2 regions of the Micromonospora sp. NPDC005173 genome follow, and region 1 is predicted to be linked to the other one. Evidence: riboswitches for the same ligand, from Rfam matches in the RefSeq annotation. Region 1 holds a riboswitch; the other holds the start of a gene.
The links. Region 1 has a riboswitch for thiamine pyrophosphate ahead of thiE (thiamine phosphate synthase). Riboswitches for the same ligand answer to the same signal wherever they lie in the genome.
Positions count from the first base shown of each region.

Region 1 (7,121 bases):
CACCGTGACCGTGTAGCGGACCTGGTCACCCCAGTCGAAGAAGCCGCCGTCCGGCGGGAACTCGATGGTCACCGTCGGCGCGGTGTTGCCCACGGTGACCGGCACGTTGGCCACCGCGGTACGGCCCTTCGGGTTGGTGACGGTGAGCTGGGCGGTGAAGCTGCCCGCCGTGGCGTAGGTGTGCGTCGGGTTGGCCTCGGTGGAGGTCTGCCCGTCGCCGAAGGCCCAGGCGTAGGTGAGCGTGCCACCGTCCGGGTCCCGCGAGCCGGCGCTGGAGAAGGCGACCGTCAACGGTGCGGGCCCCGACGTCGGGGTGGCCGCCGCCACCGCGATCGGTGCGCGGTCACCGGCGATGTAGTCGATCCGGTAGACGCCGGAGTTGTCGTTGTTGCCGCCGAAGCCGCTGCCCCACTCGATCAGGTAGAGCGCGCCGTCCGGGCCGAACTCGAAGTCCATCGGCCGGATCATGCTCATCCCGGTGAGCAGCTGGTTGATGTCCACCAACGACTTGCCGTCGGCGGTCACCTGCATGGTGTACATCTTCGACTGGTTCCACTCGCCGAGCAGCGCCTTGCCGTCGTAGTACGCCGGCCACTTCCGGTCGGAGTCGAGGTCGGCGTCGTACCGGTAGACCGGGCCGCCCATCGGGGCTCCGCCGCCGCCGATCTCCGGGTACCGCGCGTCACCGGCGTAGCCGTAGTCGACGGTCGCCGGTACGACCGGCGGGAGGTTGGCCAGGCCGGTGTTGTTGGGCGAGTTGTTGACCGGAGCCGCGCAGTCGAACTTCGCCCCGCTCGGGCCGGACGGGAACGTGTAGTCGTTGTACGCCTCGTTCGTTCCGGTGCAGTACGGCCAGCCGTAGTTGCCGGGGGTGACGATGTTCCACTCGACCAGGCCCCGGGGGCCCCGGTTCGGGTTGTCGGCGTTGGCGTCCGGCCCGTAGTCCGCGACGTAGAGGGTGTTGGTGCCCGGGTCGGTGCCGATCCGGAACGGGTTGCGGAAGCCCATCGCGTAGATCTCGGGACGGGTCTTCTCGGTGCCGGACGGGAAGAGGTTGCCCGCCGGGACGGTGTACGTCCCGTCGTCCTCCGGGTGGATCCGGATCACCTTGCCGCGCAGGTCTTTGGTGTTGCCAGAGGTGCGCTGCGCGTCGAAGTCCTGGCGTCCCGGCCGCTCGTCGATCGGCGTGTACGCGCTGGACTCGAACGGGTTGGTGTTGTCACCGGTGGCCAGGTAGAGGTTGCCGTCGCCGTCGAACGCCATGCTGCCGCCGGCGTGGCAGCAGGTGTTGCGCTGGGTGTCGACCCGCAGCACCTGCTTCTCGCTGGCCGGGTCGATGGTGTCGCCGGTCACGGTGAACCGGGACAGCAGGTTGCGCGCGATGCCGTCGTTCGGGGCGTAGTAGAGGTAGACCCACTTGTTGGTGGCGAAGTCCGGGTCGAGCCGGATGCCGATCAGGCCGTCCTCGTTGCCGGTGAAGACGTCCAGGTCGACGGCGGTGACGGTGCTGCCGGTGTCCGGCTTGACGATCTGCACCCGGCCGTCGCGCTCGATGTAGAAGACCCGCCCGTCGGGCGCGATGTCCAGCTCCATCGGGTTGCTGGTGTTGCTGTCCAGGGCGACCTTCTCGAAGCTCGTGGTCTTCGAGGCGCCGCAGTCGGCGTCCGCCACGCCGGCGGCGGTCCGGATGCCGCCGAGCAGGTGGTTGAGGAACTCCGGCTCGGCGTACGACTCCCGGGTGTGCCCGCCCCCGGTGTACCAGGAACGACCGCCGTCGAAGTCCTGGCACCAGGCGATCGGGTGGTCGGCGCCCATCGCGCCGGCACCCGGGGTGTAGCTCTTCTCGTCCAGGGTGGCCAGCACGTGCACGTCCGGCCGGGGGTTGGTCTGGTAGTTGTACCACTCGTCGAACCGGGACCAGCGGTCCGGCAGTTCAGCGGTGGACGGGTGGGCGTGGTCCTCCACCTTGACCGTGGCCTGCTGGTTCGCCGGGTGGTTGGCGAAGTACGCGCCGACCAGGTCGCCGTACCAGGCCCAGCTGTACTCGGTGTCCGAGGCGGCGTGGATGCCGACGTAACCGCCGCCGGCACGCACGTAACGCTCGAACGCCGCCTGCTGCTCGGCGTCCAGGACGTCGCCGGTGGTGGAGAGCCAGATCACCGCCTTGTACTTCGCCAGATTGGCATCGGTGAACGCGGCACCGTCCTCCGAACTGTCCACGGTGAATCCGTTGGCAGCGCCGAGTTGTTGGATGGCGGCGAGACCGGTGGGGATGGAGTCGTGGCGGAAGCCGGCCGTCTTGGAGAACACCAGGACGGAGAAGGGCTCGTCGGCGGCCTGGGCCGCCCGGGGGAGTGGCTGGGTGGCCGGGGCGGCCTGCACGACCGCTGGCGCGGCCTGTGCGGCCGGTGCGGCCTGCGCGGCGGGAGCCGCCTGCGCCGGCAGCCCGAACAGGGTCGTCGAGGCGAGGGCAAGGGAGATCAGGGTCGCAGTGATGGGTACGCGGGCACGACGAGAATCGGACACGCCGCCTCCTATGTCGCGGTGGACAGGGATCGCGGGGGCCGGCTCGCCGAAGACCGTCCCAGATGGAGCCGGTGCGGGCGCCGTGCCAGGGCGCCCACTCCAGCATTTTGTCGAATCGCTGAACAAATTAATTCGGCTGGATCAATGTCGGGCAAGATGCCGACGGGTAACGGTTCTGCAACGGCAGGCGACATTCCGAACAGGACCGCATGAAGCGCCCAACGGATCTCGCCACGCGCCACGGCCGGGGCCCGCCGACCAGCCGCCGACCCCGCCTTGGCAGACCGGCGGAACTGTCGTACGGTGACACGCAAGTAACCCACGGGAGCCCGGTGTACCGGGCTGAGAGGGGGGCTGACAGCCCCCGACCGTCGAACCTGATCCGGGTAATGCCGGCGCAGGGAGGAGAGTTGCCGTGCCGTCCCTTGGGCGACTGCATCTGATCACCGACACCCGACCCGGGCGGGATCCGCTCACCGTGGTCCGGGCCGCCCTCACAGCGGCCCGCGCCGACCTGGTGGTGCAGGTCCGGGTCGAGGACTCCGCTACCGACCGCGAGGCGTACGACCTGGCCCGCCGGGTGCTGGCGCTCTGTGCGCCGTACGGGGCGAACTGCCTGGTCAACGACCGGCTGCACGTGGCGCTGGCGGTGGGCGCCGCCGGTGGGCACGTCGGGGCCGACGACCTGCCGGTCGCCGCCGCCCGCCGGGTGCTCGGCCCCACCCGTGTGCTGGGAGCCACCGCCCGCGCGCCGGGGACGGCGGTCGAGGCGGTCGCCGCCGGAGCGAGCTACCTGGGCGTCGGGCCGTGCCACGCCACCAGCACCAAGTCCGGGCTACCCGACCCGATCGGCCCAGCGGGGGTACGCGCGGTCACCGGCGCCGTCGACGTGCCGGTCATCGCGATCGGCGGGGTGACCGCCGACCGGGTGCCGGCGCTGCGGGACGCCGGGGCGTACGGGGTGGCCGTCGTCGGCGCGATCTCCGCCGCCGCCGATCCCGCCCGGGCCACCGCCGAGCTGCTCGGGGCGCTGACGTGCTGACCGGCCGGTCCCCGTCGACGCGATCCGACGACCGGGTCCGGCCGGACGTGGCGGTGGTGGGGGCGGGCCCGATCGGGTTGGCGATCGCCTGGCGGTGCGCCGCGCGCGGGCTGCGAGTGGAGGTGCACGATCCGGCCTCCGGCTCGGGGGCGTCGGCCGTGGCCGCGGGCATGCTCTCCCCGGTCGCCGAGGCGTACTTCGGTGAACGGCAGTTGACCGGGTTGCTGCTGGCGTCCGCCGCCCGCTGGCCGGCGTTCGCCGCCGAGCTGACCGAGGCGACCGGCGCCGAGTTCGGCTACCGGACCGAGGGCACCCTGATGGTCGGGCTGACCGGCGACGACCTGGCCGAGGCGCGCCGGCTCTGGGCGTACCAGCAGGGGTTGGGACTGCCGGTGACCCCGCTGCGCCCCACCGAGCTGCGCGACCGCGAGCCGGCGCTTGCGCCGCGGGTGCGCGGCGGCGCGCTCGCGCCCACCGACCACCAGGTTGACCCCCGGCTGCTGGTGCCGGCGCTGCGCACGGCCGCCCGGCGGTCCGGCGCGGTGCTCGTGCCGCAGCCGGTCCGGCACCTCTCCGAGGTGGACGCCCGGATCACCGTGGTCGCCGCCGGCTGCGGCGCGGCCGCCCTCACCGGCCTGCCGGTGCGGCCGGTGAAGGGCCAGGTCCTCCGGCTGCGCGCGCCCGACGGCGTCGCGCCGGGCTTCCGGCACGTGATCCGGGGGTACGCCGACGGCGAGCAGGTCTATCTGGTGCCCCGCGTCGACGGCGAGGTGGTGCTCGGCGCGACGGTAGAGGAGCGGTCGGACACCACGGTCACCGCCGGCGCGGTGCTGCGCCTGCTCCGTGCCGGCGTCGACCTGCTCCCCGAGCTGGCCGAGTACGACCTGGTCGAGGCGGTCGCCGGGCTGCGCCCGGGCACCCCGGACAACGCGCCCATCCTCGGGCCGCTGCCCGGCCGGCCGGACGTGCTGGCCGCCACCGGGCACCACCGGCACGGCATCGTGCTCACCCCGGTCACCGCCGACCTGATCGCCGACCTGGTGACCACCGGCGTGCCCGACCCGCTGCTCGCGCCCTTCCGGCCCGACCGCTTCTCCAGCAACTCCCCGGAATCCACCGGCGCGGTCGGTGTCGGTGGGCTGGCTGGGTCCGGTGCCGTCGGTGTTGGCGATCGGACGATGGAGGAGGACTGATGGAGTTGACGGTGAACGGGGCCGGACGCAGCGTCCCAGGTGGCGCGTCGGTGGCCGACCTGGTCCGCGACGTCGCACCCCAGCAGCGCGGGGTGGCGGTCGCGGTCAACGGCGAGGTGGTGCCCCGGGCCGGCTGGCCGGCGACGGTGCTGCGCGACGGTGACCGGGTCGAGGTGCTCACCGCCGCGCAGGGCGGGTGAGCGGCGTGCCGTTCGAGCTGGGCGGAGTGACGTTCACCTCGCGGCTGATCCTCGGCACCGGCGGAGCCGCGAATCTGCACGTGCTGGAGCAGGCGATCCGGGCGTCCGGCACGGAGCTGGTCACCCTCGCCCTGCGCCGGGTGGACACCGCCCCGGGCTCAGCCGGTGGGCTGTTGGAGCTGCTGGACCGGTGCGGGGTACGGCTGCTGCCGAACACCGCCGGCTGCTACACCGCCCCCGAGGCGGTGAAGGTGGCCCGACTGGCCAGGGACGCGTTCGACACCGACTGGATCAAGCTGGAGGTGATCGGCGACGAGCGGACGTTGCTGCCCGACGGGGTGGAACTGCTCCGCGCCGCCGAGGAGTTGGTCGCCGACGGCTTCACCGTGCTGCCGTACACCAGCGACGACCCCGTGCTCGCGCGCCGGCTGGCCGACGTGGGCTGCGCCGCGGTGATGCCGGCCGGCGCGCCGATCGGCTCGGGGCTCGGCATCGGCAACCCGCACCACATCCGGCTGATCCGGCAGGGCGTGGACGTGCCGGTGATCCTCGACGCCGGCATCGGCACCGCGTCCGACGCGGCCCTGGCCATGGAGCTGGGCTGCGACGCGGTGCTGCTGGCCAGCGCGGTCACCCGGGCCGCCGATCCGGTGACGATGGCCACCGCGATGCGGTACGCGGTCGAGGCGGGCCGCCTGGCCGCAGGCGCCGGACGGATCGCCCGCCGCTTCCACGCCCTCCCGTCCACTCCGGACGAGGGAAGACCCGACCTGTGACCCCCACCCCACCTCCGTCGGCGCCGGGACGAAGCCCCGCAGATCTTGGACCCGATTCTTCCAAGACCTCGACGGGGACCGTGCCGTCGGGCGTCGTGGTGTTGACGGATCGGCTGGTGGCGCGGGGGCCGCTTGACCTGGTCGTGGCGGGGGCCGTGGCTGGGGGAGTGCGATGGGTGGTGCTGCGGGAGAAGGATCTGCCCCGCGCCGAGCGCGCCGCCCTCGCCGCCGACCTGCGCGCGATCCTCAGCGAAGCCGGCGGAACCCTGATCGTGGCCGGTCCCGACCCGCTCGGTGGCGACGCCGTCCACCTGCCCGCCGCCGGCCCGTACCCGCCACCGACCCACCCGCTGGTCGGCCGCTCCTGCCACAACCAGTCCGAGCTGCGCCGCCTGACCACCGAGCACTACACCACCCTCTCCCCGGTCCACCCCACCAGGACAAAGCCGGGCTACGGCCCACCCCTGGGCACGGCAGGGCTGCAAGAGCTGATCCAGGCCAGCCCGGTGCCGACCCTCGCGTTGGGAGGCATCGAAACCCCGGCCCAGGTCACCGCCTGCGTAGAGGCGGGAGCCATCGGAGTAGCGGTACTCGGCGCAATCATGCGAGCCGAAGACCCCACCGAAGCAGCCACGACCCTGACCAGAGCCTTCGAAAAGGCGGTCACCCCGATGACGCAAACCCGGAGTGGGCACGGTCGGCCGCAGCAACCAACAGCAACCACCGGAGACCCGAGATGACACCGAGCACAGTGCTCACCATCGCCGGCTCCGACTCCGGCGGCGGCGCCGGCATCCAGGCCGACCTCAAGGTCTTCGCGGCGCTCGGCGTGTACGGCACCAGCGTCCTCACCGCCGTCACCGCACAGAACACCCGGGGCGTCGACGCCGTCCTGCCGCTGCCCCCGCGCACGGTCACCGAACAGCTCGACAGCGTGCTCAGCGACTTCACGGTCCGTGCGGTCAAGACGGGGATGCTCGGCACCCCCGCCGTCGCCGACGTGGTGGCCGAGGCCGCTCGGGACGGCCGGCTGCCTCAGCTCGTCGTCGACCCGGTGCTGGTCGCCACCAGCGGCCACCGGCTCGGCGTGGTCAGTGCGGTGGAGCGGCTGCTTCCGTACGCCCGGGTGGCGACGCCGAACTGCGCGGAGGCCGCGGCCATCACCGGACGCCCGGTGGACGACGTGGCCGGGATGGTCGTGGCCGCCGAGGCCCTCGCGGCCGGCGGTCCGGAGCACGTGGTGGTCACCGGCGGCGACCTGGACGGGGGAGAGGCGGTCGACGTGCTGCACGGCGGCGGCGTGACCACCCTGCTGCGCGCCCCACGCGTGGCCACCCGGCACACCCACGGCACCGGGTGCTCGTTCTCGGCGGCGATCGCCGTG
Region 1 covers NZ_JBEXIK010000024.1:47,283-54,403, reverse strand. Annotated here, with positions in the region: gene ABZV00_RS24010 (ThuA domain-containing protein) at 1-2,526, opposite strand, end outside; TPP riboswitch at 2,838-2,947, shown strand; gene thiE (thiamine phosphate synthase) at 2,942-3,568, shown strand; gene thiO (glycine oxidase ThiO) at 3,562-4,761, shown strand; gene thiS (sulfur carrier protein ThiS) at 4,761-4,961, shown strand; gene ABZV00_RS23990 (thiazole synthase) at 4,958-5,737, shown strand; gene ABZV00_RS23985 (thiamine phosphate synthase) at 5,851-6,477, shown strand; gene thiD (bifunctional hydroxymethylpyrimidine kinase/phosphomethylpyrimidine kinase) at 6,474-7,121, shown strand, end outside.

Region 2 (7,121 bases), on a different contig from region 1:
GGTGGCGGCGATGAAGGAGAGCTTCTGCGCGACCGCCTCGTGCTCGCCCACCGGCCGACCCCACTGGACCCGGTCGGCAGCCCAGTCCCGGGCCACGTTCAGCGCCCACTTGCCGGCGCCCACGCACATCGCCGGCAGTGAGAGCCGGCCGGTGTTCAGCGTGGTCAGAGCGATCTTCAGCCCCTTGCCCTCACCGCCGATGACGTTCTCGGCCGGCACGAACACGTCGTGGAACCGGGTGAGACTGTTTTCCAGGCCGCGCAGGCCGATGAACTCGTTGCGCCGCTCCACCGTGATGCCCGTGCTGTCGCCGTCCACCACGAACGCCGTGATGCCACCGCGCCGACCCTCGGCGGCCGGCACCCGGGCCATCACCACCAGCAGGGTGGCCACGATGCCGTTGGTGGCCCACAGCTTCACCCCGTTGAGCCGGTAGCCGGTGCCGTCCTCGGTCGGCTCGGCGATGGTGGCCAGCCGGGCCGGGTCGGAGCCGACGTCCGGCTCGGTGAGCAGGAACGCGGAGACCTCGCCAGCGGCGAGCCGGGGCAGGAAGCGCTGCTTCTGCTCGGCGGTGCCGAACATCTTCAGCGGCTGCGGCACCCCGATCGACTGGTGCGCCGAGAGCAGCGCGCCGATCGCCGGGCTGACCGAGCCGGCCAGCATCAGCGCCCGGCAGTAGTGCAGGTTGCTCAGCCCGAGACCGCCGTACGAGCGGTCGATCTTCATGCCGAACGCACCGAGGTCGGCCAGACCGTGGAACACCGCGTCCGGAATGGACCCGTCCCGCTCGATGGCGGCACCGTCCACCTCGGACGTCAGGAAGGCGCGGAACCGGCCGAGGAAATCCTCCGCGCGGGCCACATCGGCCGGGTCGGAACGGGGCCACGGATCGATCAGGTCGAGCCGGAACCGGCCGAGGAACAACTCCTTGCCGAAGCTGGGCCGGTCCCAGACGGACTCCCGGGCGGCCTCGGCGACCTGCCGAGCCTCCTTCTCGGAGACCTGCCCGGCCTCTGCCGGCAGCGGCGCCGCGCCGCCCTGGGTGCTGGGGGTGGCGCCGGAGTCGGGGCCGTCCGGTGCGGGTCGGCTGTTCTGCGTCGTGGTCACGGCTGCCCCCTCGAAGCTCGGTGCGGCTGCGTCGACATGCGCGACTACCGTCACGCTACCCCCGGTTGTTACCCAGGGGTAGCGCTCCGTGAAGATCGAGTTCGGCCTCGCCCGACGACGTCAGTCGGCCAGGGCCCGCGGGTCGTCGTCGTCATCGTCGATGTCGTCCTCGCCCCAGTTGCGGCGGGCGAACGGCAGGAGCATCCAGAAGGTGAGGAACCAGAGCCCGGTCAGCGCGCTGAGCACGAAGGCGATCGGCCGGTCCAGCACGAAGTCGGTGATCAGCAGCACCGCGCTGACCATCGCGATCAGCATGAAGGCGAGGCCGCCGGTGGCCATCCGGTGGGCGAAACGGACCAGCTCCGGCTTGCGGCCCTGCCGGAACAGCGCCCGGTGGAACGCCACCGGGGAGATGATCATCGCGGTGGCGGCGGCCGCCGCGAGCAGCGCGACGATGTAGACGTCCCGCTGAAACTCGCTGGTCTGGGTGAAGCCGTTGCTGAACGGCAGGGTGAGCAGGAAGGCGAAGAGGATCTGCACGCCGGTCTGGGCGACCCGCAACTCCTGCAACAGGTCGGCGAAGTTGCGCTGCCAACGCTGCTTGTCGGTCTCCTTTGACACGTGCTACCTCCGGTGCGACGGTACTGCCGGCGATCCTGGCCGCCGGCAGCAACGCCAATGCCCCACCCGGCCGAGCACGAAACAGGTTCACGACACCAGTCGGTCACCTGCCCTGCCCGAGCGGGCTCAGGAGCCGCGCCGGATCCGGCCCGCGTACCGGGCCTCCAACTCCGCGTTGTGCGCGTCGCCGTCCGGGATGTTCGCCGACAGGTAGACCGGGGGCCGCTCCCCCGCCGCCAGCAACCGGGCCACCACCTCCACGGTGATCTGCTGGGCCAGCAGAGCCGCGGTGATCGAGGAGACCGCGCCGACCGCGCCACCGCCGGGCAGCGGCAGCGTCGCGTCGCCGTACGGTGCGCCGTTGTCGAGCACCACGTCGGCGAGGTCGGCCAGCTTGCGCCCGGACGGGTGCCGGGAGGCCATCCCACCGGAATGTTGTGCGGAGGTGATCGCCACCAGCCCGTGCCCGCGCTGCTTGACCAACGTGGCGAACTCCACCATCGCGCCGTTGACCCCAGAGTTCGAGGCGAGCACGAAGACGTCGGCGGGCCGCACCGGGGCAAGCTCGTAGAGCCGGTGCGCCACCGCCGGGTCCCGTTCCAGCAGCGGGCCGAGCCGCTCGGCCGGCTCCCCGCCAAGCAGCACCAGATCACGCAACGCGATCCGGTTGGTCGGCACCAGGCCACCGGCCCGGCCGGCGATCTCCATGGCCAGCGCCTCCGAGTGCCCGGTGCCGAACGCGTGCACCACCCCGTCGGCGCGCACCGCGTCGGCGATCAGGTCGGCGGCCTGCTCCACCGCCGCACGCTGGCTGGCGGCCACCCGGCCGATCGTCTCGGTCACCACGGCCAGGTAGTCCTCGGCACTCACGCTCATGCATCCTCCATCGTCCGGTTGCGGGCCAGCCAGTGCACCGCGAAGTCGACCGCCGCCCGCTGGCGCATCAACCTGCCGGTCCCGGTGCCGACCGGTCCGATGCGGACCGCCCCGGTGGCCTCCAGGTCCCGGCCCAACGCGCCGAAGTCGGTCTCGTCGAGCCGTACGTCCTGCCACCACACCCATTCACGGCCACCATCGGCGGTACGCACCGCCCCGCCCAGCCGCTCCCTGGGCGGGGACGGTCGGCGGTACTCGGCGAGGTGCATTGAGGTGTTCACGCCATGGTCCACGCCGAGCAGCAGCACGTCGGCGTCCAGATCGTGGAGCCGGGCCAGCGGGGAGCCCTCGCCGAGCATGTCGGCCCGGTCGTGCCCGGCCATCACCTGCTCGGCGGCCGGCCCGAGCGCGGCGAACGACACCTGCGGATGCGAGCTGCGCAGTGCGCCCGGCCAGCCACGGACCGTCTCGGCGAGCACACCCATGTACCGGCTCGGGGTGACCGCCGGGTCGAAGCCCGGCATCTCGGCGCGGATCAGCGGCCACCAGTCCGCCGGCACCGGCGGGTTGCGCCACTGCGCGGGGTCGCTGTTGTCGGGAGTGTGGGTGGGCACCACGAGGGTGCCGTCCGGGCCGAGGGCGTCGCGCAGGGCGAGCACCACCGCCTGCGGCCCGCCACAGACGAAGCCCAGCGGACGCAGCGCGGCGTGCACCAGCAGCGTTGCACCGGGGCGTACGCCCAGCAGGCGCAGTTGCGCGGCGAGCGACCGCCGGGTGCCCGGCGTGCCGGCGTCCGTCGTCACAGTGGTCCTCCTCGCTGCCCGGCGCGGTTCAGGCCGCGCCGCCGACCCGGGCCAGGATCGCCTCGGCCAGCGGGCCCGGCGCGGCGTCCGGAATCCAGTGACTCACCCCGGGCAGTTGTACGAAGCGGTAATCCCCGGTCACGTTCGCGGCGCACGCCTCCGCGGCGGTCCGGCCGATGGCCATGTCCCGGTCGCTCCACAGGTACGTGGTGGGCACCGCGACCTGGCCGACGTCGGCCAGGTCGGCGCGCGACATCGCCCGGTACCAGTTCAGGGCGGCGGTGAGCGCCCCCGGCTCGCGCATCGGGTCCGCGTAGCGGGCCACCCGGGTCGCATCGCCCACCCCGCCGAGCAGCTTGCGCAGCGCGGTCGCGTTCCACGCCAGCAGCACCTTCTCCGCCTTTTCCGGCTTGCGGAACAGCGCGATGTACGACGAGCGGGCCTTCTGCTGGCCGTCGTTGGCGAGCGCGTGCGCCATGGCCGCCGGATGGGGCACGGACACCGCGGTCAGCGTGCGGACCCGCTCGGGGTGCTCAGCGGCCATCGCCCACGCCACGACGGCGCCCCAGTCGTGGCCGACCAGGTGAACGGCGTCCAGACCGAGAGCGTCGAGCACGGCCACCACGTCGGCGACCAGCTCGGGGATCCGGTACTCGGCGACCGCTGCCGGCCGGGCGCCCGGCGAGTAGCCCCGCTGGTCCAGCGCGTACGTGCGCAGCCCGGCGGCGTGCAGCGCCGGGACGACCTCGTCCCACTCGCCGGAGTGCTGGGGGAAGCCGTGCAGCAGCACGACGGGTGCACCGCCCGACGGGCCACCGGTGCGTACCTCGAACGTGAGACCTCGCGCGTCGACCCGCATGATCGTCAGCCTACCCAGCCGGCGTCGTGCGGGCCGGCCGCCGAGGTGGCGGACGTCCTGCTGGGCCGGCACCCCCGGTCGGTGCTAGCGTCACCGAGACAACTTCACATCCGACAGGGGAGCGCACAGCGCTGAGAGTGCGGGCACGCCCGCAGACCCTCGAACCTGATCTGGGTAATGCCAGCGCAGGGAGTTCGGTCGACCTCCAGCCGCGCCGCCGTCCGGTGCCAACCGGGCTGCGGCGTGCGTCTTCTCCTGGTTCGCATTCAGGACTAGGAGCATCCACATGAACCACACCGACACCAACCGCTGGCGCACCATCGACATCGTGGTCGCCTCGGTGATCGCGGTCGCCTTCGGCGTCATCTTCTGGGCCTGGGGCCTGGTCTGGAGTGCCACCGAGGGCGCCTTCGCCTTCTTCCCGCCGGCGCAGACCCTGCTCTACGGGGTCTGGCTGATGCCGGCCGTGCTCGGCGGCCTGGTCATCCGCAAGCCCGGCGCCGCGCTCTACTGCGAGACGGTGGCCGCGGTCCTCTCCGCGCTGCTGGGCAGCCAGTGGGCCGGCACGGTCATCCCGCAGGGCATCGTGCAGGGAATCGGCGCCGAGTTGGCCTTCGCCGCCTTCCGGTACCGGTCGTTCCGGCTGCCGACCGCGGTACTGGCCGGCGCGCTGACCGGGCTCAGCGCCGCCCTGTTCGACTTCTTCGTCTGGAACGTCGACTACGCGCTCACCGACTACCGCATCCCGTACGCACTGCTCACCATCGTCAGCGCCACGGTGCTCGCCGGCGCCGGCGGTTGGCTGCTCACCCGCGCCCTGGCCAACACCGGCGTCCTCGACCGCTTCCCGGTAGCCCGCGACCGCCCCGCCATCTGACCATCCGTGTCGATCATGAGGTTGACCGGCGGATTGATCTTCGAAACACCCGCCAACCTCATGATCGACCGGGCAGGGTGGACCGGACGCGGAGTGGGGGTGTGGGTGCGGTGAGCGGGGTGCAGTTGCGGGGGTTCGGCTGGCGGCACGCCGGGCGCCTCGCCTGGGCGGTGCGTGGGGTGGACCTGCGGGTCGAGGCTGGGGAGCGGGTGCTGCTGCTCGGGCCCTCGGGGGCCGGCAAGAGCACCCTGCTCAGCGCACTGGCCGGGCTGCTACCCGAGGACTCCGGCGAGCAGGAGGGCACGGTCGAGATCGACGGGCTCGACCCACGCAAGGGGCGGGAACGGGTCGGCATCGTCTTCCAGGACCCGGAGACCCAGCTGGTGATGGCCCGCTGCGGCGACGACGTCGCGTTCGGGCTGGAAAACCGGGGCGTGCCGGCCGGCGAGATCTGGCCCCGGGTGGACGAGGCCCTGCATCGGGTCGGCTTCCCGTACTCCCGGGACCGGAACACCGCCGCGCTCTCCGGCGGCGAGCAGCAACGCCTCGCCCTGGCCGGCGCGCTGGCGCTGCGACCCGGCCTGCTCCTGCTCGACGAGCCGACCGCCAACCTCGACCCGGCCGGCGCCGACCTGGTCCGGCGGGCGGTGGCCGGCGCGCTGGACGCGGACACCACGCTGATCCTGGTGGAGCACCGGGTCACCGAGGCGCTGCCCCTGGTCGACCGGGTCGTCGTCCTGGAGCCCGGCGGCGGGGTCCGCGCGGACGGCCCGCCCGCGGCGATCTTCGCCGCGCACGGCGACGCCCTCGCCGCCGAGGGTGTCTGGGTGCCGGGTCACCCCATCGCGCCCCGGCCGGCGACCGCCGCCCCCGGCGAGCTGTTGCTCACCGCCGACCGGCTCGGCCTGCCGCCCCGGCTGGGCCCGACCGACCTGGCGGTACGCGCCGGCGAGGCGCTCGCCGTACGCGGGCCCAACGGCGCCGGCAAGTCGACCCTGGCACTGCTGCTCGGCGGGCTGCTCCGGCCGGGCGTCGGCCGGGTCACCGCGTCCGCCGAGCTGGCCGGGCCGGACCAGCGCACTCCCCCGCACCGGTGGCGGGCACCCGCGCTGGCCCGGCGGATCGGGTCGGTCTTTCAGGATCCGGAGCACCAGTTCGTCACCAGCACGGTCTTCGACGAGTTGGCGCTCGGTCCGCGCCGGACCGGCCAACCCGAGGCGGCCGTCAAGGAGACCGTGGCCGGGCTGCTGGACCGGCTGCGGCTGACCCGGCTCGCCGCTGCCAACCCGTACACCCTCTCCGGTGGCGAGGCGCGGCGGCTGAGCGTGGCGACCGCCCTGGCCACCGCGCCCCGTCTGCTGATCTGCGACGAACCCACCTTCGGCCAGGACCGACGCACCTGGCGGGAGTTGGTCGACCTCTTCGCCGACCTGCGCGACGCCGGACACGGCGTCGTCACGGTCACCCACGACGCGGACTTCGTCGCCGCGCTCGCCGACCGCACCGTCACCCTGGAGCGATCGTGACCAGCGGGGACGACAACCGATGATCAGCATCGAGCCGGTCGCCGCGCCCGGTGCGCCGCTGGCCCGCCGCAACCCGGTGGCGAAGGTGGCCGCCGCACTGCTCTTCTCGTTCATCCTGTTGGCCACCCTGGACCCGGTGGCCCCGGCGATCGCCATCGCGGTCGAACTCGCCGTGCTGCCGCTGTTCGGCATCCGCTACCGGGTGCTGGCCCGGCGAGCGTGGCCGCTGCTGGTCAGTGCCGCCGGCATCCTGATCACCCTGGTGCTGTTCGCCGCCGACCGGTCCGGCCGGGTCCTGCTGGACGCGGGACCGGTGCTGGTGACCACCGGAGTGCTGCTCACCGCGCTCGGCCTGGTGCTGCGGGTGCTCGCGGTGGCCCTGCCCGGCGTGATCGTCTTCGCCACCACCGATCCCACCGACCTGGCCGACGCGCTGATCCAGAACGCGAAGG
Region 2 covers NZ_JBEXIK010000020.1:9,227-16,347, forward strand. Annotated here, with positions in the region: gene ABZV00_RS21790 (acyl-CoA dehydrogenase family protein) at 1-1,107, opposite strand, end outside; gene ABZV00_RS21795 (DUF6328 family protein) at 1,228-1,728, opposite strand; gene ABZV00_RS21800 (SIS domain-containing protein) at 1,855-2,604, opposite strand; gene ABZV00_RS21805 (AAC(3) family N-acetyltransferase) at 2,601-3,407, opposite strand; gene ABZV00_RS21810 (alpha/beta hydrolase) at 3,436-4,266, opposite strand; TPP riboswitch at 4,372-4,476, shown strand; gene ABZV00_RS21815 (ECF transporter S component) at 4,553-5,143, shown strand; gene ABZV00_RS21820 (ABC transporter ATP-binding protein) at 5,254-6,669, shown strand; gene ABZV00_RS21825 (energy-coupling factor transporter transmembrane component T) at 6,689-7,121, shown strand, end outside.
Region 2: another riboswitch for thiamine pyrophosphate. It lies ahead of ABZV00_RS21815 (ECF transporter S component); the one in region 1 lies ahead of thiE (thiamine phosphate synthase).